DNA from 3 places in the Streptomyces sp. NPDC093586 genome. Region 2 is predicted to be linked to each of the others. Evidence: riboswitches for the same ligand, from Rfam matches in the RefSeq annotation. Region 2 holds a riboswitch; each other region holds the start of a gene.
The links. Region 2 has a riboswitch for thiamine pyrophosphate ahead of thiC (phosphomethylpyrimidine synthase ThiC). Riboswitches for the same ligand answer to the same signal wherever they lie in the genome.
Positions count from the first base shown of each region.

Region 1: linked by a shared signal. The riboswitch ahead of thiO (glycine oxidase ThiO) and the one ahead of thiC (phosphomethylpyrimidine synthase ThiC) in region 2 are both predicted to bind thiamine pyrophosphate.
Region 3: linked by a shared signal. The riboswitch ahead of ACIRFH_RS19910 (thiamine ABC transporter substrate binding subunit) and the one ahead of thiC (phosphomethylpyrimidine synthase ThiC) in region 2 are both predicted to bind thiamine pyrophosphate.

Region 1 covers NZ_JBIWJA010000011.1:147,956-155,164, forward strand. Annotated here, with positions in the region: gene thiE (thiamine phosphate synthase) at 1-321, opposite strand, end outside; gene ACIRFH_RS14770 (Rv2175c family DNA-binding protein) at 441-806, opposite strand; gene ACIRFH_RS14775 (NAD(P)/FAD-dependent oxidoreductase) at 873-2,135, opposite strand; gene ACIRFH_RS14780 (hypothetical protein) at 2,168-2,518, opposite strand; TPP riboswitch at 2,570-2,681, shown strand; gene thiO (glycine oxidase ThiO) at 2,679-3,887, shown strand; gene thiS (sulfur carrier protein ThiS) at 3,884-4,084, shown strand; gene ACIRFH_RS14795 (thiazole synthase) at 4,088-4,885, shown strand; gene pknB (Stk1 family PASTA domain-containing Ser/Thr kinase) at 5,058-7,013, shown strand; gene ACIRFH_RS14805 (deoxyribonuclease IV) at 7,061-7,209, shown strand, end outside.
Region 2 covers NZ_JBIWJA010000004.1:196,369-203,577, reverse strand. Annotated here, with positions in the region: gene ACIRFH_RS06730 (hypothetical protein) at 12-863, shown strand; gene ACIRFH_RS06725 (VWA domain-containing protein) at 885-2,318, opposite strand; gene thiC (phosphomethylpyrimidine synthase ThiC) at 2,458-4,269, opposite strand; TPP riboswitch at 4,262-4,451, opposite strand; gene ACIRFH_RS06715 (YibE/F family protein) at 4,523-6,049, shown strand; gene ACIRFH_RS06710 (SsgA family sporulation/cell division regulator) at 6,160-6,597, opposite strand; gene ACIRFH_RS06705 (IclR family transcriptional regulator) at 6,697-7,209, opposite strand, start outside.
Region 3 covers NZ_JBIWJA010000018.1:57,393-64,601, reverse strand. Annotated here, with positions in the region: gene frr (ribosome recycling factor) at 1-510, shown strand, start outside; gene ACIRFH_RS19920 (phosphatidate cytidylyltransferase) at 510-1,679, shown strand; gene rlmN (23S rRNA (adenine(2503)-C(2))-methyltransferase RlmN) at 1,851-2,963, shown strand; TPP riboswitch at 3,000-3,105, shown strand; gene ACIRFH_RS19910 (thiamine ABC transporter substrate binding subunit) at 3,186-4,268, shown strand; gene ACIRFH_RS19905 (ABC transporter permease) at 4,346-5,947, shown strand; gene ACIRFH_RS19900 (ABC transporter ATP-binding protein) at 5,950-6,969, shown strand; gene ACIRFH_RS19895 (maleylpyruvate isomerase family mycothiol-dependent enzyme) at 6,994-7,209, shown strand, end outside.

The sequences.
Region 1 (7,209 bases), on a different contig from region 2:
GATGGCCCGGGCGGCGGGCACCGGGAGGTCGCCCTGGCCGAGGTGCAGCACGTCGGCCCCGGCGGCGTGGGCGACGTCCGCCCGGTCGTTCACCGCGAGAAGCTTGCCGTGGCGGGCGCAGGCGTCGGCGAAGACCCGCAGGTGTTCCAGCTCCTCGGCGGCCTCCATGCCCTTGTCGCGCAGCTGCACGATGTCGACGCCGCCGGCCAGCACCGCGTCCAGGAATTCGGGCAGGTCGCCCTGGCTCCGGCGGGCGTCCGTGCACAGGTAGAGCCGGGCCTCGGCGAGCCGGGCGCGAGCGGTGGCGGCGGTCTCGGGCATACGTGTGTCCCCCAGGTCGGTGGCGTACGGGCGGCGGCGTCGCACGGGGCCGCCGCCGGTGGCGGCCGTGGCGTACGGGCCTCGGGTGCCGCGGCCCGTACGCCGGGCGGTGCGTCAGGTCAGACGGCGAGCGCCTGGGCGCGGCGCTTCACCTCCGTGCCACGATTCTCGCTCAGCGCCTGCGCGGGGGTGCCGGGCAGGCTCGGGTCGGGCGTGAAGAGCCATTCCAGCATCTCCTCGACCGTGAAGCCGTCGTCCCGCAGCAGGGTCAGGGTCCCGGCCAGGCCCTTGACGACCTTGTCCCCGTCGATGAAGGCCGCCGGGATGTGCAGCGCGCGGTTCTCCCCGCGGCGTACGGCGATGAGCTGGCCTTCCTTGATCAGCTGCCGCACGCGGGTCACCTCGACGCCGAGCATCTCGGCGATGTCGGGAACGGTGAGCCAGGCGGGTACGAGAGCATCGATCTTTGCGTCAATCTCGGTCACGTCTCCAGCCTGCCATCTGGCACTGACAGTCGGAAGCCGGGGCCGCCCCAACCCGCCGACGGCAAACTACGCCGTCGCCGCCTTCAGCGGCCTCGCGGGGTCGGCGAGCAGACGCGGATCCATCCTGGCGCCCGCCTCGATCAGGCGCCTGCCCTGGGCCAGGTCCCGGGGGCGGCCCACCGCCAGCAGGGCGATCAGCCGCTCCTCGCGCAGCCAGCAGACCGTCCAGGCGGGGCCGGCGGGATCGCCGCGCCACAGGGTGGTGTCGGCGGACGTGTGGTGACCCGCGTACTGGACGAACCGGCCGAACTGCTCGGACCAGAAGTACGGCACCGGGTCGTAGGCCGCCGGGGCCTCGCCGGCGGCGGCGCCGAGGATGTCGGCGGCGACCGTGCGCGGGCCCTGGAGGGCGTTGTCCCAGTGGTGGACGAGCAGCCGCTCGCCGTAGCGGCCGGAGGGGAAGGAGGCGCAGTCGCCGACCGCGTGGACGTCCGGCACGGAGGTGCGCAGGTGGTCGTCGGCCAGGATCTCGCCGTGCGGGCCGAGCTCGACGCCGGAGCCGGCGAGCCAGGCGGTGGCGGGCCGGGCGCCGATGCCGACGACGACGGCGCCGGCGGGCAGCCGCGAACCGTCGTCGAGGACGACGACGTGACCGGACTCGCCGGGCTCACCGGGCTCGACGCGCTCCACGCGCGCGTGGGTGCGCAGTACGGCGCCCGCGTCGGCGTACCAGGCGGTCATGGGGGCGGCGACCTCGGCGGGCAGCGCGTCGGCGAGGGGCCGGTCGGCGGCCTCCACGACGGTCACCGCGCAGCCCGCCTCGCGCGCGGCGGTGGCGAACTCGGCGCCGATCCAGCCCGCGCCGACGACCACGATGTCGTGCTGCCGGGCGAGCACCGGGCGCAGCCGCTCGGCGTCGTCCAGGGTGCGCAGCAGATGCACGCCGGGGACGCCCTCGCCGCCGGGCAGCCGGACCGGTTCGGCGCCGGTCGCGACGACGAGGGCGTCGTACGGCACGGGCCCGGCGGAGGTGTCCAGGAGGTGCGCGTCGGGACGCAGGCCCAGCGCCTCGCAGCCGAGCCGCAGCTCGATGCCGAGCGCCTCGAAGTCGACGTCGAAGGCGGAGCCCTCGGCCGTGCCGAGCAGGACGGCCTTGGACAGCGGGGGACGGTCGTACGGCTGGTGGGGTTCGGCTCCGATCAGGGTCACGGTGCCGGTGAAGCCCTGTTCGCGCAGGGCGACCGCGGTCTGCACGCCCGCCATGCCCGCACCGACGACGACCACACGACGCCCCGCGTCCGCTCCCCGCTCCTGCGTCTGCTCGCTCACCTGATCACCTTAGGCACCCGGCGGGTCGCCGGTCAGTCCTCGGACGCGGTGATCTGCTCCACAACGCTCGTCCCGCTGCCCCGGCGCGACTCCCACTCCCAGGTCTCCTCCAGGCGCACCCGCCCGTCGGGCAGGTCGACGACCGTCGACACGCAGTGGCCCGACGACGTGCTGCCGTCGGTCCTGAGCTGCACGTACCGGAAGTCGAGCCGGTCGCCCTCGCGGGTGCCCACCAGCCGGCCCCGTACGACGTCGCCGCCCGCGTACTCGGCCCAGACCTCGCCGTCCGCCTCGTGGTAGGCGAACCGGGTGCGGGTGCCCACCTGGCCGGGGGCCTGGTCGGCGACCGGGGCGAGGACGAGACCGTCGAGCGAACGGGCCATGGCGGAGGCTCCCTTACGAGGTGGACCGGCTGCGGGCTAGGGTGGCCAACGTAAAGCACTCGCGGGAGCCCGGACGCACCGGGCTGAGAGGGAGGCTGGCGGCCTCCGACCGTACGAACCTGATCCGGGTCATGCCGGCGAAGGGAGGGGCTGGACGCCCATGTCGTCCCCACCGATCACACCGTCCGCACCGTCGTCACCCCGCACGTCACCGCGGACGCCGGACGTCCTCGTCGTGGGCGGCGGGATCATCGGCCTGGTCACGGCCTGGCGGTCCGCGCAGCGCGGGCTCGCCACGGCCCTCGTGGACCCGGAGCCGGGCGGCGGCGCCGCCCAGGTGGCGGCCGGGATGCTGGCCGCCGTCACGGAGCTGCACCACGGCGAGCAGACGCTGCTCGCGCTGAACCTCGCCTCGGCCCGCCGCTATCCGGAGTTCGCCGCCGAGCTGACCGACCTCACGGGCCACGACCTCGGGTACCGCCGCTGTGGCACCCTGGCCGTCGCGCTGGACGCCGACGACCGCGCCCACCTGCGGGAACTGCACGCGCTGCAGGAGCGCTCGGGTCTGGACTCCGAGTGGCTGTCGGGGCGCGAGTGCCGGCGCCTGGAGCCGATGCTCGCGCCGGGCGTGCGCGGAGGGCTGCGGGTGGACGGCGACCACCAGATCGACCCCCGGCGTCTGGCCGGCGCGCTGGTGGCCGCCTGCGAGCGTGCGGGTGTGGTCCTCCACCGGGTGTGGGCCGACCGGCTCACCGTCGCCGGGGACCGGGCGACCGGCGTCGTCACGGCCGACGGCACGGCGCTGGAGGCCGGGCAGGTGGTACTGGCCGGGGGCAGCCTGAGCGGGCGCCTCGCGGGCGTGCCGGACGCCGTGCTGCCGCCGGTGCGGCCGGTGAAGGGGCAGGTGCTGCGCCTGACCATGCCGCGGACGCACGGGCCGCTGCTGAGCCGGACGGTGCGGGCCGTGGTGCGCGGCAACCCGCTCTACCTGGTGCCCCGGGAGAGCGGCGAGCTGGTCGTCGGCGCCACCAGCGAGGAGCTGGGATGGGACACGACGGTGACCGCGGGCGGCGTCTACGAGCTGCTGCGCGACGCCCACGAGCTGGTCCCCGGCATCACCGAGCTGCCGCTGGCGGAGACCCGCGCGGGTCTGCGCCCCGGCTCCCCGGACAACGCCCCGCTGCTCGGCCCGGCCGGTCTCGAGGGGCTGCTGCTGGCCACCGGGCACCACCGCAACGGCGTCCTGCTGACCCCGGTCACCGGCGACGTCATGGCGCACGTCCTGGTCACCGGGGAGCTCCCGGAGGAGGCCCGTCCCTTCACTCCCCGGCGCTTCGGCGCCGCCGCACTCACGGAGCGGACCGTATGAAGATCTCCGTCAACGGGGAGCCGCGCGAGGTGGCTCCCGGCACCGCCCTGGACACCCTGGTGGGCACGCTCACCGCGGCGCCGTCCGGAGTGGCCGCCGCCCTGAACGAGACCGTCGTCCCGCGCGCGCGGTGGTCCGCCACCGCCCTGTCCGACGGCGACCGCGTCGAAGTGCTCACCGCCGTCCAAGGAGGCTGACCCATGGCCGACGATCCCTTCGTCCTCGGCGGTACGGCCTACTCGTCCCGCCTGATCATGGGCACCGGCGGTGCGCCCAGCCTGGAGGTGCTGGAGCACGCTCTGGTGGCGTCCGGGACGGAGCTGACGACCGTCGCGATGCGCCGGGTGAACCCGTCCGTGCACGGGTCCGTGCTGTCGGTCCTGGAGAAGCTCGGCATCCGGGTGCTGCCGAACACGGCCGGCTGTTTCACCGCCGGGGAGGCCGTCCTCACCGCCCGCCTCGCGCGCGAGGCCCTCGGCACGGACCTGGTCAAGCTGGAGGTCATCGCCGACGAGCGCACCCTGCTGCCGGACCCGGTCGAGCTGCTGGACGCGGCGGAGACGCTGGTGGACGACGGCTTCACGGTGCTGCCGTACACGAACGACGACCCGGTCCTCGCCCGGAAGCTGGAGGACGTCGGGTGTGCGGCGATCATGCCGCTCGGGTCGCCGATCGGATCCGGGCTCGGCATCCGCAACCCGCACAACTTCCAGTTGATCGTGGAGCACGCGCGCGTGCCGGTGATCCTGGACGCGGGGGCCGGTACGGCGTCGGACGCGGCGCTGGCGATGGAGCTGGGGTGTGCGGGTGTGATGCTGGCCTCGGCGGTGACGCGGGCGCAGGAACCGGTGCTGATGGCCGCCGCCATGCGCTCGGCGGTGGAGGCGGGGCGGCTGGCGCGGCGGGCGGGGCGGATGCCGCGGCGGCACTTCGCCGAGGCGTCCTCTCCTGCGGAGGGCCTGGCGGTGCTCGATCCGGAGCGGCCCGCTTTCCAGTGACCGCGCGCTGCGGTGCCGAGCCCTTCCGCCCAGGCACCACCCGTTTCCGGCCGGTCGAGAGGCGGGCCCCGCCCGCGGACGGCGTGGGAAGCGTCACAGGACCGTTGCAGTGGCGCCCCGTCTTTCCGGGCGTGGCGGCGTGGGGTCCGCGGTGGCTCGTACACTCGCCTGCGTGGACACGACCCTTCAGGACCCTCTGGTCGGGCAGGTGCTCGACGGCCGGTACCGCGTCGAGGCGCGGATCGCGGTCGGCGGGATGGCCACGGTCTACCGGGCCGTGGACACCCGCCTGGACCGCGTGCTCGCGCTGAAGGTGATGCACCCGACGCTCGCCACCGACGCCTCCTTCGTCGAGCGGTTCATCCGCGAGGCCAAGTCGGTGGCCCGGCTCGACCACCCCAACGTCGTCCAGGTCTTCGACCAGGGGGCCGAGGGGGCGTACGTCTACCTGGCCATGGAGTACATCGCCGGCTGCACCCTGCGCGACGTGCTGCGCGAGCGCGGGGCGCTCCAGCCGCGGGCCGCGCTGGACATCCTGGAGCCGGTGCTGGCCGCGCTGGGCGCCGCGCACCGGGCCGGGTTCGTGCACCGGGACATGAAGCCGGAGAACGTGCTGATAGGGGACGACGGCCGGGTCAAGGTCGCCGACTTCGGGCTGGTGCGGGCCGTGGACACGGTCACCAGCACCACCGGGTCGGTCCTGGGCACGGTCTCCTACCTGGCACCCGAGCAGATCGAGCACGGCGCCGCCGATCCGAGGGTCGACGTGTACGCGTGCGGTGTCGTCCTGTACGAGATGCTGACCGGCGGCAAGCCGCACGAGGGAGACTCCCCCGCGCAGATCCTCTACAAGCACCTCCACGAGGACGTGCCGCCGCCGTCGGCCGCCGTCCCGGGGATGGCGTACGCGCTGGACGATCTGGTCGCGTCGGCGACCGCGCGCACACCGGAGGTCCGTCCGCACGACGCCGTGGCGCTGCTGGCGCGGGTCCGTGAGGCGCGTGGGGCGCTGAGCGCCGAGCAGCTGGACACCGTGCCCCCGCAGGCCCTCGCCGCGGACCACGACAACGCCGAGGACCGCACGAGTGTGATCCCGCGCGCGCTGACCATGCCCCGGCCGCTGCCGGTGAACGAGGACGAGGACGGGGACGGCGTCCGGGGCGACGCGGCTCCCGCGGACGGCGTCCACCGCACCAGCCGGCTGACGGCGCCCCCGCCGCTGCCGCCCCGGCGCCGCCTGCGGGTCGGGCGCGGCCCGCTGACGATCGTCGTCGCCGTGCTGCTGGTCCTCGGCGTCGGTACGGGCATCTGGTACATCAACTCCGGCCAGTTCACCAAGGTGCCGCCGCTGCTGTCGAAGACCCGGGCGCAGGCCGAGGACCGGCTGGAGGAGGCCGGGCTGGACGTCGGCAAGGTCCGGCACGCCTACAGCGACACCGTCGAACGCGGCACCGTCATCAGCACCGACCCGGCGGCCGGCACCCGTATCCGCAAGAACGACTCGGTGTCGTTCACGATCTCCGACGGCCCCGACCGGGTGAAGCTGCCGGACGTGCAGGGCTACAAGCTGGACCGGGCGCGGTCCCTCCTCAAGGACGAGGGACTGGAGCCGGGCATGGTGACACAGGCGTTCAGCCAGGACGTCCCCAAGGGGTTCGTGATCTCCACGGACCCGGGGACGGGCACCGAGGTGCGCGCGGGCTCGGCGGTCGCGCTCGTCGTCAGCAAGGGCAGCCCGATCGACGTGCCGGACGTCACCGGCACCGACCTGGCGGACGCGAGGGCGGAACTGACGGACGCCGGTCTGAAGGTGAAGGTCGCCGCCGAGCAGGTCACCTCCGACTACGACAAGGGCCAGGTCGCCCGGCAGACGCCCGGCGCCGGCAGCCGGGCCGCCGAGGGCGACACGGTGACGCTGATCCTCTCCAAGGGTCCCGAGATGATCGAGGTCCCGGACGTGGTCGGCGACAGCGTGGACGCGGCGCGGCGGGCCCTGGAGGACGCCGGGTTCGAGGTGAAGGAGGACCGCGGCCTGCTCGGGCTGTTCGGCGACACCGTGAAGGACCAGTCCGTCGACGGCGGGGACACGGCGCCCAAGGGCTCCTCCATAAAGATCACCATCAGGTGACGGCTCTCACGGTCCGGACGCACGACCCGGCATGACACCCTGAATGGGTGAACAGTCAGCAGTCCGCCCTCCCGCGCAACCCCGTCGGCGGTCACGTGCCCGTGGCCGGCGGCCTGCACTCCGTGGGCCTGTCCTACGCCCGCGACCTGCGGGCGGAGGCCGTACAGGTCTTCGTCGCCAACCCGCGCGGCTGGGC
Region 2 (7,209 bases):
AGCATCGGGGGATGCACATGAACAGCGTTCCGCAGTACCTGTCGAACGAGGACCGCCAGGAGTACGAGCGGCTCCTCGACGAGGCGCTGCGCTCTGCCCCACACCGCCCGGAACTGGCCGCTGTCGGACAGCGGCTCAACGCCGAACAACTGCGCACCATGGCACTCAACGCCACCGCCCTGATCACGGCGGCAGCCACCACGGAGTACCAGCACTACGTGAAGGTCCGCGAGGAACTGCGTCGTCCGGCACCGTCCTCCTCGCCGACCACGCGTGATCCCGGCTCCGACGAGCAGGGCGCGGTGGGTCTCGCCGCCACCCTGGGGGAGGCCACCGGCGCGGGCGCGGGCGCGGTCGTCGCCGTCCTGGCACCCGTCCTGGCCGGCACCTCCGCCGCGATCTTCCTGCTCGTCGGTTACGTCCTGAGGATGATCGACCCGGGGCAGGCGTTCGCGCGGACCATGCTCACCACGGGGTGGGTGTTCGGCGGAGTGACCGCCGTCGCCATCCTCGTCGCGGGGGCGGGACTGCTGCTCACCGCGCTGCGCAACCGGCCCTCCGCCGAGTCCGGCCGCTACGGCGAACTCGACGGGGAGGTGGCCCGGGCCAGGGAGGCCTGGCACGACGCCCTGCTCGAGCGCGGCATCCTGCCGTTCCTGCGGGAGGCGCTCACCGATCCGAACGCGGCGGTCGCGCTGCACCGCACGGAACCGGCGGCGCCGGCGAGCCGGATGCCTCACCTCGGCTACGACCGTCCGGGGTTCACGAGCCCCGACGACGGCCGGGAGGGCCCGCGCCCGAGCTACTCGAGCCCGGACTACAGCAGTCCGGACTTCGGCGGCCCGGAACACCGACCGGAGTAACCGTCGGCCGGGGCGGGCACCTCAGAGAATGCCCGCCCGGCCGGCGGCGGTGACCCAGGACGGGAACTCGGACAGCAGGCGGTCGTACAGCTCCTGGTCGGGAACGGTGCCGATGTCGTCGACGGCGAAGAAGCCGACGTTGTCCACGCGGCGGCCGGGCAGGGTGTCGAACCGCTCGAGCACTCCGTAATCGGACCGGCCGAGACCCACGAACTGCCAGAAGACCGGCTCCTCCACCGCCTCCCGCAGTTCCCGCTCGATCTCGTTGTTGCGGTAGACGCCACCGTCCGAGAAGAACAGCACCAGGGTCGGTGCCTGCGCCGGGTTGTCCCGGACGAAGGCCCGGACCTCGGCGATCACCTTCTGCTCCTCGTTCTGGATGCCGACCGCCCGCATGCCGACCTGTTCGTCGTGCAGTCCCTTCTTCCTTCCCCGGCGGAAGAGCCCCACCTCCCCCACCCGCACGTGCAGCCGCAGCCACTCGGGGAGTTCGCCCAGCCGCAGGTCGGGCAGCCGGGCCGGGTTCGAGGCGAAGGTCCAGGCCTGCATCGCGCCGTCGTCGTCGAGCTGTGCGGCGACGGCGGCCATGCGCTCCACCACGTCGGCCACCACGCCCTTGGAGTAGAGGAAGGACATGGACCCGGAGGCGTCGAGGACCAGGACGACGCGCGCGGTGACACCGGTGGCGCCGTGCTTGCTCAGGCTGACCGCGACCTGTTCCTTGCGCAGGGACAACCGCTTGCGCATGTCGAGGGGGAGGCGCTCCTCGCCCTTGGTGAACCGGGTGCCGGGTGCCGTCGGCGGCGGGGCCGTCGGTGCGGGTGGCGCGGAGGGGCTTGTCGGCGCCGGAGCGACGGGCCGGGCGGGCGGCGCGGGAGGCACCGGGGTGGAGGGGGCCACGGCGGCCGGAGCGTCGTCGACCGTGATGCCGAAGTCGGTTGCCAGGCCGACGAGTCCGGTGGCGTAGCCCTGCCCTACCGCCCGGAACTTCCACTTCCCCTGACGCAGGTACAGTTCGCCGCCGACCAGCGCGGTCTCGGTGCCGGCCACCATGTCGAAGCGGGCCAGCTCGGCCCGGGTGACCGCGTCCAGCAGCCGCAGCGTCAGGCCCGGCACCCGGCCGAACGTCCCGCCGTCGGACGAGGCGCACAGGACGATGCGCTCGACGCCGGCTTCCAGCGCGAGCAGGTCCACCTCGACGGTGTCGGTCGTGACACCGGAAGCGGTCCCGGAACCGTTCTCCTTCCCCAGGTGCCGCACCGCGCCGGACGCGTGCCGGGGCTGGTTGTAGAAGACGAAGTCGCCGTCGTCCCGTACGCGTCCGGCCGAGGTGAGCAGCAGCGCCGAGGCATCGACCTCGGGCACACCCGGCCCGGCGGACCAACTGAGCGCAACACGCACCGCGGGTGAGTCGACGGCGAGATTGGCACCCTTGCTCAGGGATGTGGCTGCCATGGGCCCAGTCTGCCGAGGCGGGGCCCTCCGGGGGAGAGGGGCCCCGTCTCCGTCAGGCCGTGGCGAGGCAGCCCCGGCACCCCGCGACGCCGGACGATCCCCTCGGGGGAATCGCCCGGCGTGAGGCCGAGGGCGGGATTCAGTCGGCCAGCGGGAGGTACACCCGGTTCCCGCCGGCGGCGAACTCCTTCGACTTCTGCAGCATGCCCTCGGCGATCTCCTCGGGTGACGCTCCCTCGGCGGCCGTACCGCCGAACCGCTCGTTGATGCTCTGGCTGATCTTCATCGAGCAGAACTTCGGCCCGCACATCGAGCAGAAGTGGGCCGTCTTGGCGGGCTCGGCCGGCAGCGTCTCGTCGTGGAACTCCCGCGCCGTGTCCGGGTCGAGTGCCAGGTTGAACTGGTCCTCCCACCGGAACTCGAAACGTGCGTCCGACAGCGCGTCGTCCCACTCCTGCGCACCCGGGTGACCCTTGGCGAGGTCGGCGGCATGGGCGGCGATCTTGTAGGTGATGACGCCGGTCTTGACGTCGTCGCGGTTGGGCAGGCCCAGGTGCTCCTTGGGCGTGACGTAGCAGAGCATGGCCGTGCCCCACCAGGCAATCATCGCGGCACCGATGCCGGAGGTGATGTGGTCGTACGCCGGTGCGACGTCCGTCGTCAGCGGGCCGAGCGTATAGAACGGGGCTTCATCGCAGATCTCCTGCTGAAGGTCGATGTTCTCCTTGATCTTGTGCATCGGGACATGTCCCGGGCCTTCGATCATGGTCTGTACGTGGAAACGCTTCGCGATCCGGTTGAGTTCCCCGAGCGTGCGCAGTTCGGCGAACTGGGCCTCGTCGTTGGCGTCCGCGATCGAGCCGGGCCTGAGGCCGTCGCCGAGGGAGTACGTGACGTCGTAGGCGGCGAGGATCTCGCAGAGCTCCTCGAAGTTCTCGTACAGGAACGACTCCTTGTGGTGCGCCAGGCACCAGGCCGCCATGATCGAGCCGCCGCGCGAGACGATGCCGGTCTTGCGGTTCGCGGTGAGCGGTACGTAGGCCAGCCGCACGCCCGCGTGGACCGTCATGTAGTCGACGCCCTGCTCGGCCTGCTCGATCACCGTGTCCTTGTAGATCTCCCAGGTCAGTTCCTCGGCCCTGCCGTCGACCTTCTCCAGGGCCTGGTAGAGCGGCACGGTGCCGATGGGAACGGGGGAGTTGCGCAGCACCCACTCGCGGGTGGTGTGGATGTTGCGGCCCGTGGACAGGTCCATGACCGTGTCGGCGCCCCAGCGGGTCGCCCAGGTCATCTTCTCGACCTCCTCCTCGATGGAGGACGTCACCGCCGAGTTGCCGATGTTGGCGTTCACCTTCACCAGGAACCGCTTGCCGATGATCATCGGCTCGATCTCCGGGTGATTGACGTTGGCCGGCAGTACGGCACGGCCGGCGGCGATCTCCTCGCGGACCACCTCCGGCGAGACGTTCTCCCGGATGGCCACGTACTCCATCTCGGGCGTGATCTCGCCCCGGCGCGCATACGCGAGCTGCGTCACCGCCGCCCCGTCCCGTCCCCGGCGCGGCTGGCGCGGACGCCCGGGGAAGACGGCGTCCAGATTGCGCAGGCCTCCGCGCGGTGAGGTGTGCTTGATCCCGTCGTCCTCGGGGCGGACGGGGCGGCCCGCGTACTCCTCCGTGTCGCCGCGGCCGATGATCCAGTTCTCCCGCAGCGGCGGCAGCCCCCTGCGGACGTCGGTGGCGACGAGCGGATCGGTGTACGGGCCCGATGTGTCGTAGAGCGTGACCGACTGTCCGTTGGTGAGGTGCACCTGTCGAACCGGCACCCGCAGGTCGGGGCGCGAGCCCTCGACGTACGCCTTGTGCCAGCCGATGGACTTCCCGGCCTCCGCGGCCTCCGCCTCAGCGGAGGTGTGGGTGGAGGCAGGCGTGCGTGCGTCCTTGATGGTCATGAGACCTACTCCCTACGCCGGCATTACCCGGTAACAGGTTCAGCGGTCGACGCAGCGGCTTCCGTCGGACGACGTCTCGTGGGCAACATCACTCGGCTTCGGTCATGTTTCCCGTGAAACATCGCTGGGACGGAGGTCAGCGCCCTCTCAGCCCGGTGCTCCGAGCTCCCGCGTGTACAAAGGTGCCCCCACGCTAGCGTCAATTCGGGCGCGGTGAACAGAGGGCCCCTTTCGTTCTTGCGATGATCGGTCGGTGACCACGACCCAGCACCCTCCCTATCCGCCGCACGAACCTCGCCGCGGCCCGGGCGCCCCAGCCGACGACGGGCCTGCGGAAGGCCACGTCCTCGACGGCTCGTACGGTGCGGGCAGCAGAGATGAAGCGGGTCACGGGTACGGCGCCGACGGTGAGCACACCGGCAGCGGCGGGCGCGGTGGCAGTGGTGGAGACGGTCACTCGCACGGTCACGGGCACGGTCACGGTCACGGGCCGGCGGCGCCTGTCTCGCGGCATCTGCGCAAGGTCATCGCAGCGGTCCTCATCCCGTTCGCCGCAGCGGTGGTGGTCGGGCTCGCCGTGCTCTGGCCGGGTGGTGCGCCGCCGCACGAGCGCACCGGTGTCGGCTTCGACCGGCAGACGCAGCAGGCCACGGTCACCGAGGTGGAGAGGCTGAGCTGCAAGTCCGTCAACGCCTCGGGCGTCCCCCCGACCGGCGACACCTCCACCGCGGAGGGCTCCTCCGCGGTGCAGCAGGCGAACGGCGACTGCAAGCGGGCGACGATCCGCGTCGACACCGGCAAGGACAAGGGCCGTACCTTCAACGAGATCGTGCAGCCGGACCAGACACGTCAGTTGCACGAGGGCCAGAAGGTGGTGGTCGCCTACGAACCCTCCGCGCCGAAGGACCTGCAGTACTCGGTGACCGACATCGACCGCGGTTTCCCGATGGCCCTGCTCGCCGGCATCTTCGCGCTGGCCGTCGTGGTCGTCGGCCGGCTGCGTGGTCTCATGGCCCTGGTCTCGCTGGCCATCAGCTTCCTGCTGCTGAACTTCTTCATCCTGCCCGCCATCCTTCAGGGCTCGAACCCCCTGCTCGTGGCGGTGATCGGTTCCAGCGCCATCATGCTGATCGCGCTGTACCTGTGCCACGGACTGTCGGCGCGGACCTCTGTGGCGGTGCTCGGAACCCTGGTCTCGCTGCTGCTGATCGGTGTCCTGGGATCGCTGTTCATCGGCTGGGCCGCCCTCACCGGCAACACCGACGACAACACCGGCCTGATCCACGGGCTGTATCCGTCGATCGACATGAGCGGCCTGCTGCTCGCCGGCGTCATCATCGGTTCGCTCGGTGTCCTCGACGACGTGACGGTCACCCAGACCTCCGCGGTATGGGAGTTGCACGAGGCCAATCCGACGATGGGCTGGCGCGGCCTGTACCGAGCCGGCATCCGCATCGGCCGCGACCACATCGCCTCCGTCGTCAACACGCTCGTCCTCGCGTACGCGGGCGCCGCGCTGCCGCTGCTGCTGCTGTTCTCGATCGCACAGAGCAGCGTGGGAACGGTCGCCAACAGCGAGTTGGTCGCGGAGGAGATCGTGCGCACGCTGGTGGGCTCGATCGGCCTGGTGGCGTCCGTCCCGGTCACCACCGCCCTCGCGGCCCTGGTCGTCTCGGCCGACCGTCCGACGGGGCGGACGACCACGCAGAGTGCCGGGGCGGCGTCGGGTACCGGACCGGCTCCGGTACGCGGGGGACGGGGCCGTCGCCGCAAGCGCTGAATCGCCCGGGCGGGAACGCTCCTGGCGCCGTGCGCCTCTGAAGAAGCGTTCCTGCAAAGTGGGCGCCCTGGCGACGGTGTCATGTCACCGCCCACGACCGTCGTCTCGGTTCAGCCCGCGCTCTGCTCCTCCGCCAGGATGCGGTCCAGCGCCTCGTCGAGGTGCGCGTCGAAGTCCGCGAGGGCGCCTTCCTGCCCCAGCGGCACCAGCTTGTCGGTCCGGTCGAGGAACGCCACGAGCGGCGCCGCCGAGGATCGGAACAGCGCCTGGTCGCTGCCGACCTGAAGGCGGATCAGCACCTCGGCCAGTGGCCCGGGATCGACGGGCGCGATGCGCACGTCGCCGTCGCCGCACGGCGTGCCCACCCCGTCGACCAGCAACTCCCGGCCGAAGGCCCAGGTCACCGGGGCATCGCCAGGCAGATGGAAGGTCAGCCGCACCGCATAGGGATCACACGTCTGGTAACGCAGCTCCACCGGAATGCGGAAAGAGAGCTCCTCGGACACGAGAAAGCTCATCATGACCTCTGCCTGTACGGACTCACCCATCGCCTACCCCGTCATTCGCCGTCGACTGGCCGGGAATCAAACCTCTTACACTGATGGCATCTTGCTGAACGTACACACCAGATCACAAGGAGTGAGTTTTCAGATACTGATAGAGATCGTGAGTGACCCCAGAAGCCGTCCCATTTCGTGCTGCAGTCGCTGCGCGGCGGGCAGCAGCCGGTCGGCCTGATGGGCGGGCAGGGAGAGGGCCATCGTCGCGGCCGCGGTGCCGGCGGTGATCGGGATCGCCGCGCAGACCGTTCCCAGGGCGTACTCCTGGCGCTCGGTCACCGGCGCCATCCGATGCATACGCTCCAGTCGCTTCATCAGACTGTTCTCGTCGCGCACCGTGTACCGCGTCACGGGACTCACCGGGTAGCGGTCGAGGTGATCGCGGCGGGCACCCTCGTCCAACTGCGACAGCAGGCACTGCCCGATGGCGTGCGCGTGCCCGGTCTCACGGAAGTCCGCCCACTCCTCCACCGCGGGGTTGCCCGGGGTGTCGGAGACACACATGACCTCGATCTCGCCGTCGCGGTACACGGCGTAGTAGACGGGGGCCCCGATCGCGTCGCGCCAGCGCGCCAGCGCGTCGACGACCGTGCTGCGACG
Region 3 (7,209 bases), on a different contig from region 2:
GTCGTGGTCGCCAAGGAGGACTTCGCCGCGATCCGCACCGGCCGTGCGCACCCGGCGATGTTCAACAAGATCGTGGCCGACTACTACGGCGCACCGACGCCGATCAACCAGCTGGCCTCGTTCTCCGTGCCCGAGCCGCGCATGGCCGTGGTGACGCCGTTCGACAAGAGCGCCCTGCGCAACATCGAGCAGGCGATCCGCGACTCCGACCTGGGCGTCAACCCGAGCAACGACGGCAACATCATCCGGGTGGTGTTCCCCGAGCTCACCGAGGAGCGCCGCCGCGAGTACATCAAGGTCGCCAAGGGCAAGGGCGAGGACGCCAAGGTGTCCATCCGCTCCGTGCGCCGCAAGGCCAAGGACGCCATCGACAAGCTGGTCAAGGACGGCGAGGTCGGCGAGGACGAGGGCCGCCGTGCGGAGAAGGAGCTCGACGACACCACCGCCAAGTACGTCGCCCAGGTGGACGAGCTCCTGAAGCACAAGGAAGCCGAACTGCTCGAGGTCTGATGAACGACTCTTCCTGGGGAGCGCCGCCACAAGCCGGGCACTGGGGGCCGTCCGACCGGGGACCTGTCCAGGGGGCGGCCCCGGCGGGTCCCGCGTACGATGCGCACAACGCGCAGCAGACTCGCCCCATGCCCATCGTGCCCGACGTACCCGAACACGGCGGAGACCAGGATGACGACCAGGGGGCCGCTCGGCTGAGCGGCCCCCTGGTCCGAGACGAGCCGCTGCGCGACGACACGTACCGCGGCGAGACCCCGTCGGCGCAGCCGTATGCGGCTGTGCCGCAGAATCCGGAGCCCATGCCCGACGCCCAGCAGCCGGCGCAGCCGCAGCCGCAGCCCCAGCCGCAGAAGAAGAGCGCGGGGCGCGACCTGGGTGCCGCGATAGGGGTCGGCGTCGGGCTCGGCGCGGTGATCGTCGCGTCGCTGTTCTTCGTCAAGGCCGTCTTCGTCGGGGTCATCGCCATAGCCGTCGTGGTGGGCCTGTGGGAGCTGACCACGCGGCTCCAGGAGCGCAAGGGCATCAAGGCGCCCCTCGTGCCGCTCGCGGTCGGCGGCGCGGCGATGGTCGTCGCCGGGTACGTGCGCGGCGCCGAGGGCGCGTGGGTCGCCATGGCGCTCACGGCGCTGGCGGTCCTCGTCTGGCGGATGACCGAACCGCCGGAGGACTACCTCAAGGACGTCACGGCGGGCCTGTTCGCCGCCTTCTACGTGCCGTTCCTGGCCACGTTCGTCGCCATGATGCTGGCGGCCGACGACGGCCCTTGGCGCGTCCTGACCTTCCTGCTGCTGACGGTCGTCAGCGACACCGGCGCGTACGCGGTCGGCTGGCGTTTCGGCCGGACCAAGCTCGCCCCGCGCATCAGCCCCGGCAAGACCCGCGAGGGTCTGCTCGGAGCGGTCGCCTTCGCGATGGCGGTGGGCGCGCTGTGCATGCAGTTCCTGATCGACGGCGGTTCCTGGTGGCAGGGCCTGCTGCTCGGCCTCGCGGTCGCGGCCAGCGCCACGCTGGGCGACCTCGGCGAGTCCATGATCAAGCGGGACCTGGGCATCAAGGACATGGGCACGCTGCTGCCGGGCCACGGCGGCATCATGGACCGCCTGGACTCGCTCCTGCCGACGGCGCCGGTGGTGTGGCTGTTGTTGGTGATCTTCGTCGGGGCGGGTTGACGGCGGTCGGGTAGTCTGGAAGGGCTCGCGGCGTATGGCCGCGGGCCCTTTCATCGTCTCCGCCGACGCGGGGATGTTCCAGTGAGGTCTCCTGGCTTCGGCATGGTCCTGCCGTTGTCCCCGCCGACGCGGGGTTGCCACAGGCCCGTCGTCATGAGGAGTTGTCCGACAGTGGCCCGTCCCGTCCCCGGTGAGCTGACCTTCGTCGCCCCGCGCGGAGCCAAGAAGCCGCCGCGGCATCTCGCCGACCTGTCGCCCGCCGAGCGCAAGGAGGCCGTCGCCGCGATCGGTGAGAAGCCGTTCCGCGCGAAGCAGCTCTCGCAGCACTACTTCGCGCGCTACGCCCACGACCCCGAGCAGTGGACCGACATCCCCGCCGGTTCGCGCCAGGGACTCCGGGACGCGCTGCTGCCCGACCTGATGTCGGTCGTCCGGCACCTGTCGACCGACCAGGGCACCACCCGCAAGACGCTGTGGAAGCTGTTCGACGGGACGCTCGTCGAGTCCGTGCTCATGCGCTACCCGGACCGGGTGACCATGTGCATCAGCTCCCAGGCGGGCTGCGGCATGAACTGCCCCTTCTGCGCCACCGGGCAGGCCGGACTGGACCGGAACCTGTCCACCGCCGAGATCGTGCACCAGATCGTCGACGGCATGCGGGCGCTCAGGGACGGCGAGGTCCCCGGTGGCCCCGCGCGGCTGAGCAACATCGTGTTCATGGGCATGGGCGAGCCCCTCGCCAACTACAACCGGGTCGTCGGAGCCATCCGCCGCCTCACCGACCCCGAGCCCGACGGGCTGGGGCTGTCCCAGCGCGGCATCACCGTCTCCACGGTCGGTCTGGTCCCGGCGATCCACCGGTTCGCCGACGAGGGCTTCAAGTGCCGCCTCGCCATCTCCCTGCACGCCCCCGACGACGAACTGCGCGACACCCTCGTCCCCGTGAACACGCGGTGGAAGGTGCGCGAGGTCCTCGACGCCGGCTTCGGGTACGCGGCGAAGTCCGGGCGCCGGCTGTCCATCGAGTACGCGCTGATCCGCGACATCAACGACCAGGCGTGGCGCGGCGACCGGCTCGGACGGCTGCTCAAGGGCAAGCCGGTGCACGTCAACCTCATCCCGCTCAACCCGACGCCGGGCTCGAAGTGGACCGCATCGCGGCCCGAGGACGAGAAGGCGTTCGTGGAGGCCATCGCGGCGCACGGTGTGCCGGTGACCATCCGGGACACCCGTGGGCAGGAGATCGACGGGGCGTGTGGTCAGCTCGCCGCGAGCGAGCGGTAATCTGACCGGCGTACATCTTCGTATTCCGACATCTTCATATTCCGACAGGGGAGCGCCACAGCGCTGAGAGTGCGGCACCGGCCGCAGACCCTCCGAACCTGGCCCAGGTCATTCTGGGTAGGGAGATCGGTCATCACTCGAGCTGTTGCGCCCTGCCCGGGATCCCTCGCCAGGGATCCCGGGCAGGGCCGCGTCTTCTCCTGGTGACCCAGGAGGAATTCCGTGAGCATCACCAAGAAGGCCAGTGTCCTGGTCGTCGGGCTCGGTCTGGTCGGCGGCCTGGCCGCCTGCGGATCGTCGTCCGACGGCCAGAACGAGGGGTCCGACAAGACCGTGACCCTCGTCAGCCACGACTCGTGGGCCGCGTCCAAGAACGTCATCGCGGACTTCGAGAAGAGCTCCGGCTACAAGGTCAGGGTCCTGAAGGACGGCGACGCCGGGCAGGCCGTCAACAAGGCCGTCCTCACCAAGGACAACCCGCAGGGCGACGTCTTCTTCGGCGTCGACAACACGCTGCTGTCGCGGGCGCTCGACAACGGGCTGTTCCAGTCGTACGAGCCCAAGGGCTCCGACATGATCCTCCCCGAGTACCGGGTCGACCAGGACAAGCACCGGGTCACGCCCGTCGACACCGGTGACATCTGCGTCAACTACGACAAGGCGTACTTCAGCGAGCACAAGCTGACCCCGCCCGACTCCTTCGACGACCTCGCCGAGCCCGCGTACAAGAACCTCCTCGTCACCGAGGACGCCGGCAGCTCCTCGCCCGGTCTCGGCTTCCTGCTGGGCACCGCCGCCGAGTACGGCGACGACGGCTGGCAGGACTACTGGAAGAAGCTGAAGGCGAACGGCGTCAAGGTCGTCGACAGCTGGGAGCAGGCGTACAACGAGGAGTTCTCCGGTTCGTCCGGCGGCAAGAAGGCGAAGGGCGACCGCCCGCTCGTCGTCTCCTACGCCTCCTCGCCGCCCGCCGAGGTGATCTACGCCGACCCGAAGCCGGCCACCGCTCCCACGGGCGTCGCCACCGGCACCTGCTTCCGCCAGGTCGAGTACGCGGGCCTGCTGAGCAACGCGCGGAACCCCGAGGGCGGCAAGGCGCTGCTGGACTTCCTGGTCAGCAAGAAGTTCCAGGACGACATGCCGCTGAACATGTTCGTCTACCCGGTGCGGGAGGCGGCCCAGGTCCCGCCGGAGTTCGTGAAGTACGGCCCGCAGGCCAAGAACCCGCAGACCCTGGACCCGAAGAAGATCGCCGACAACCGTGACCAGTGGGTCAAGTCGTGGACCTCGCTCCTCCTGAAGTGACCGAAGTGACCGAAGTGACCAAGGCCGCCCGGTCCGCCGGCACCCGGTGGCGCGGGAGCGCGGCGCGGCTGGCCCTGATGGCCGGCCCCGTCGCGTTCTTCGCGGTCTTCTTCGCCTACCCCGTCGCCGCGATCGTCGCGCGCGGACTCCAGGTCGACGGCGTCTGGCGGTTCGGGCGGATCGGGGACGTCCTGGCCCAGCCCGACGTCCGGCACGTGCTGTGGTTCACCACATGGCAGGCCCTCGCGTCCACCGCGCTCACCCTGCTGATCGCCCTGCCCGGCGCCTATGTCTTCGCCCGCCTCGACTTCCCCGGCAAGCAACTGCTGCGGGCCGTGGTGACCGTGCCGTTCGTGCTGCCGACGGTCGTGGTGGGCACGGCGTTCCTGGCGCTCGTCGGGCGGGGCGGGCTGCTCGACGAGCTGTGGGGCGTACGGCTGGACACCACGGTGTGGGCCATCCTGCTCGCGCACGTCTTCTTCAACTACGCCGTCGTCGTGCGCACCGTCGGCGGGCTGTGGGCGCAGCTCGACCCGCGCCAGGAGGAGGCGGCGCGGATGCTCGGCGCCTCCCCGTTGCGGGCCTGGCGGCGGGTCACCCTGCCGGCGCTCGCGCCCGCCGTGGCCGCCGCCGCGCTGATGGTGTTCCTGTTCACCTTCACCTCCTTCGGCGTCGTCCAGATCCTCGGCGGGCCCGCCTTCTCCACCCTGGAGGTGGAGATCTACCGGCAGACCTCGCACGTGTTCGACCTGTCCACGGCCGCCGTGCTGACCCTGATCCAGTTCGCGGCGGTCTGCGCCATCCTCGCCGTGCACGCCTGGACGGTACGGCGGCGCGAGAGCGCCCTGCGGCTGGTGGACGCGGCCCGCACCGCGCGCCGGCCGCGCGGGGCCGGGCAGTGGGCGCTGCTGGCGGGTGTGCTCGTCACCGTCGCCGTCCTCGTCGTGCTGCCGCTCGCCGTGCTGGTCCAGCGGTCGTTCGGCGCCGGCGGCCTCACGTACTACCGGGCGCTGACCCACGAGGACGGCGGCACCTTCCTCGTCCCGCCGATCGAGGCGGTCGGCAACTCCCTGCAGTACGCCGTCGCCTCCACCGCCGTCGCCGTGCTCATCGGCGGTCTGGCGGCGGCCGCGCTGACCCGGCGCGACACGGGCCGCCTGGTGCGTGGCTTCGACGCCCTGCTGATGCTGCCGCTCGGCGTGTCCGCCGTGACGGTCGGCTTCGGGTTCCTGATCGCACTGGACGAGCCGCCGCTGGACCTCAGATCCTCCTGGATCCTGGTGCCGCTCGCCCAGGCGCTGGTCGGCGTCCCCTTCGTCGTACGGACCATGCTGCCGGTGCTGCGGGCGGTGGACGTACGGCTGCGGGAGGCGGCGGCGGTGCTCGGGGCGTCGCCGTGGCGGGTGTGGCGGGAGGTCGACCTGCCGATGGTGCGGCGGGCGCTGCTGATCGCCGCCGGGTTCGCCTTCGCGGTGTCGCTGGGGGAGTTCGGGGCGACCGTGTTCATCGCCCGGCCCGACAACCCGACGCTGCCGGTCGCCGTGGCGCGGCTGCTGGGGCGCCCCGGGGACCTGAACTACGGGCAGGCGATGGCCCTGTCGACGATTCTGATGGTGGTGTGCGCCGTGGCGCTCGTGGTGCTGGAGCGGCTGCGGACCGACCGGAGCGGGGAGTTCTAGGGATGCTGCTGAGTCTGCGGGACGCGACCGTCCGCTTCGGCGGGCGGGCCGTGCTCGACGCCGTCGACCTGGACGTCGCCGAGCACGAGGTCGTGTGCGTGCTGGGGCCCAGCGGCAGCGGCAAGTCGACGCTGCTGCGCGCGGTCGCCGGCCTGCAGCGGCTGGACGCCGGACGGGTGGAGCTGGACGGACGCGACCAGTCCGGGGTGCCCGCGCACAAGCGCGAGGTCGGGCTGATGTTCCAGGACCACCAGCTGTTCCCGCAGCGGGACGTGGCCGGGAACATCGCCTTCGGGCCGCGGATGCGCGGGGCGTCGCGGTCCCGGCAGCAGCAGGACGTACGGGAGTTGCTGGAGCTGGTCGGGCTGCCGGGGGCCGCCCGTCGGTCCGTCGCCGCGCTCTCCGGCGGCGAGCAGCAGCGGGTGGCGCTGGCCCGCGCCCTCGCCCCCCGGCCCCGGCTGCTGATGCTGGACGAGCCGCTCGGCCAGCTCGACCGGTCGCTGCGGGAGCGGCTGGTGGTGGAACTGCGTGAGCTGTTCGGCCTGTTGGGCACCACCGTGCTCGCCGTGACGCACGACCAGGCGGAGGCCTTCGCGCTCGCCGACCGGGTGGTGGTGATGCGGGACGGGCGGATCGCCCAGGAGGGGACGCCGCTCCAGGTGTGGCAGCGGCCCGCGGACGCCTTCGTGGCCCGTTTCCTCGGCTTCGACAACGTGGTGGAGGCGACCGTCACCGGGCAGGCCGCCGCCACCCCCTGGGGCAAGGTGCCGGTCCCCGAGGACGCCCCCCAGGGCACGCGGACCGTGCTCGTGCGGCCCGCCGGGGTCAGGATCGTGCCCGCCGACGCCGGCCTGCGCTGCACGGTCGCCGCCCGCACCTTCCGCGGCACCCACGTCGCCGTCCACCTCCAGCCGGAGAACGCGCCGCGCCTGGAGGCGGCGTGCGCGCTGCGGAACGCTCCGGAGGTCGGGGACATGGTCGGGGTGGAGTTCGACGGGGCGGAAATCGTGGTGCTCGGGTGACCGGCCGCTCCTAGGATGCGGCGCATGACGTCTTTGACGCACGACCGTTACTGCGACGAAATCGCCCGCCAGGTAGGGCAGTTGAGAGACCTGGTGGTATCCGGCGCCGATCTCTCCGCCACCGTCCCGACCTGCCCGGACTGGTCCCTGGAGGAGCTGGTCCGGCACACGGGCGGCGCCCTGCGCTGGGTGGAGCTGCTGGTGCGCACCCGGGCCCGGGAGAACGTCCCCGGCGAACAG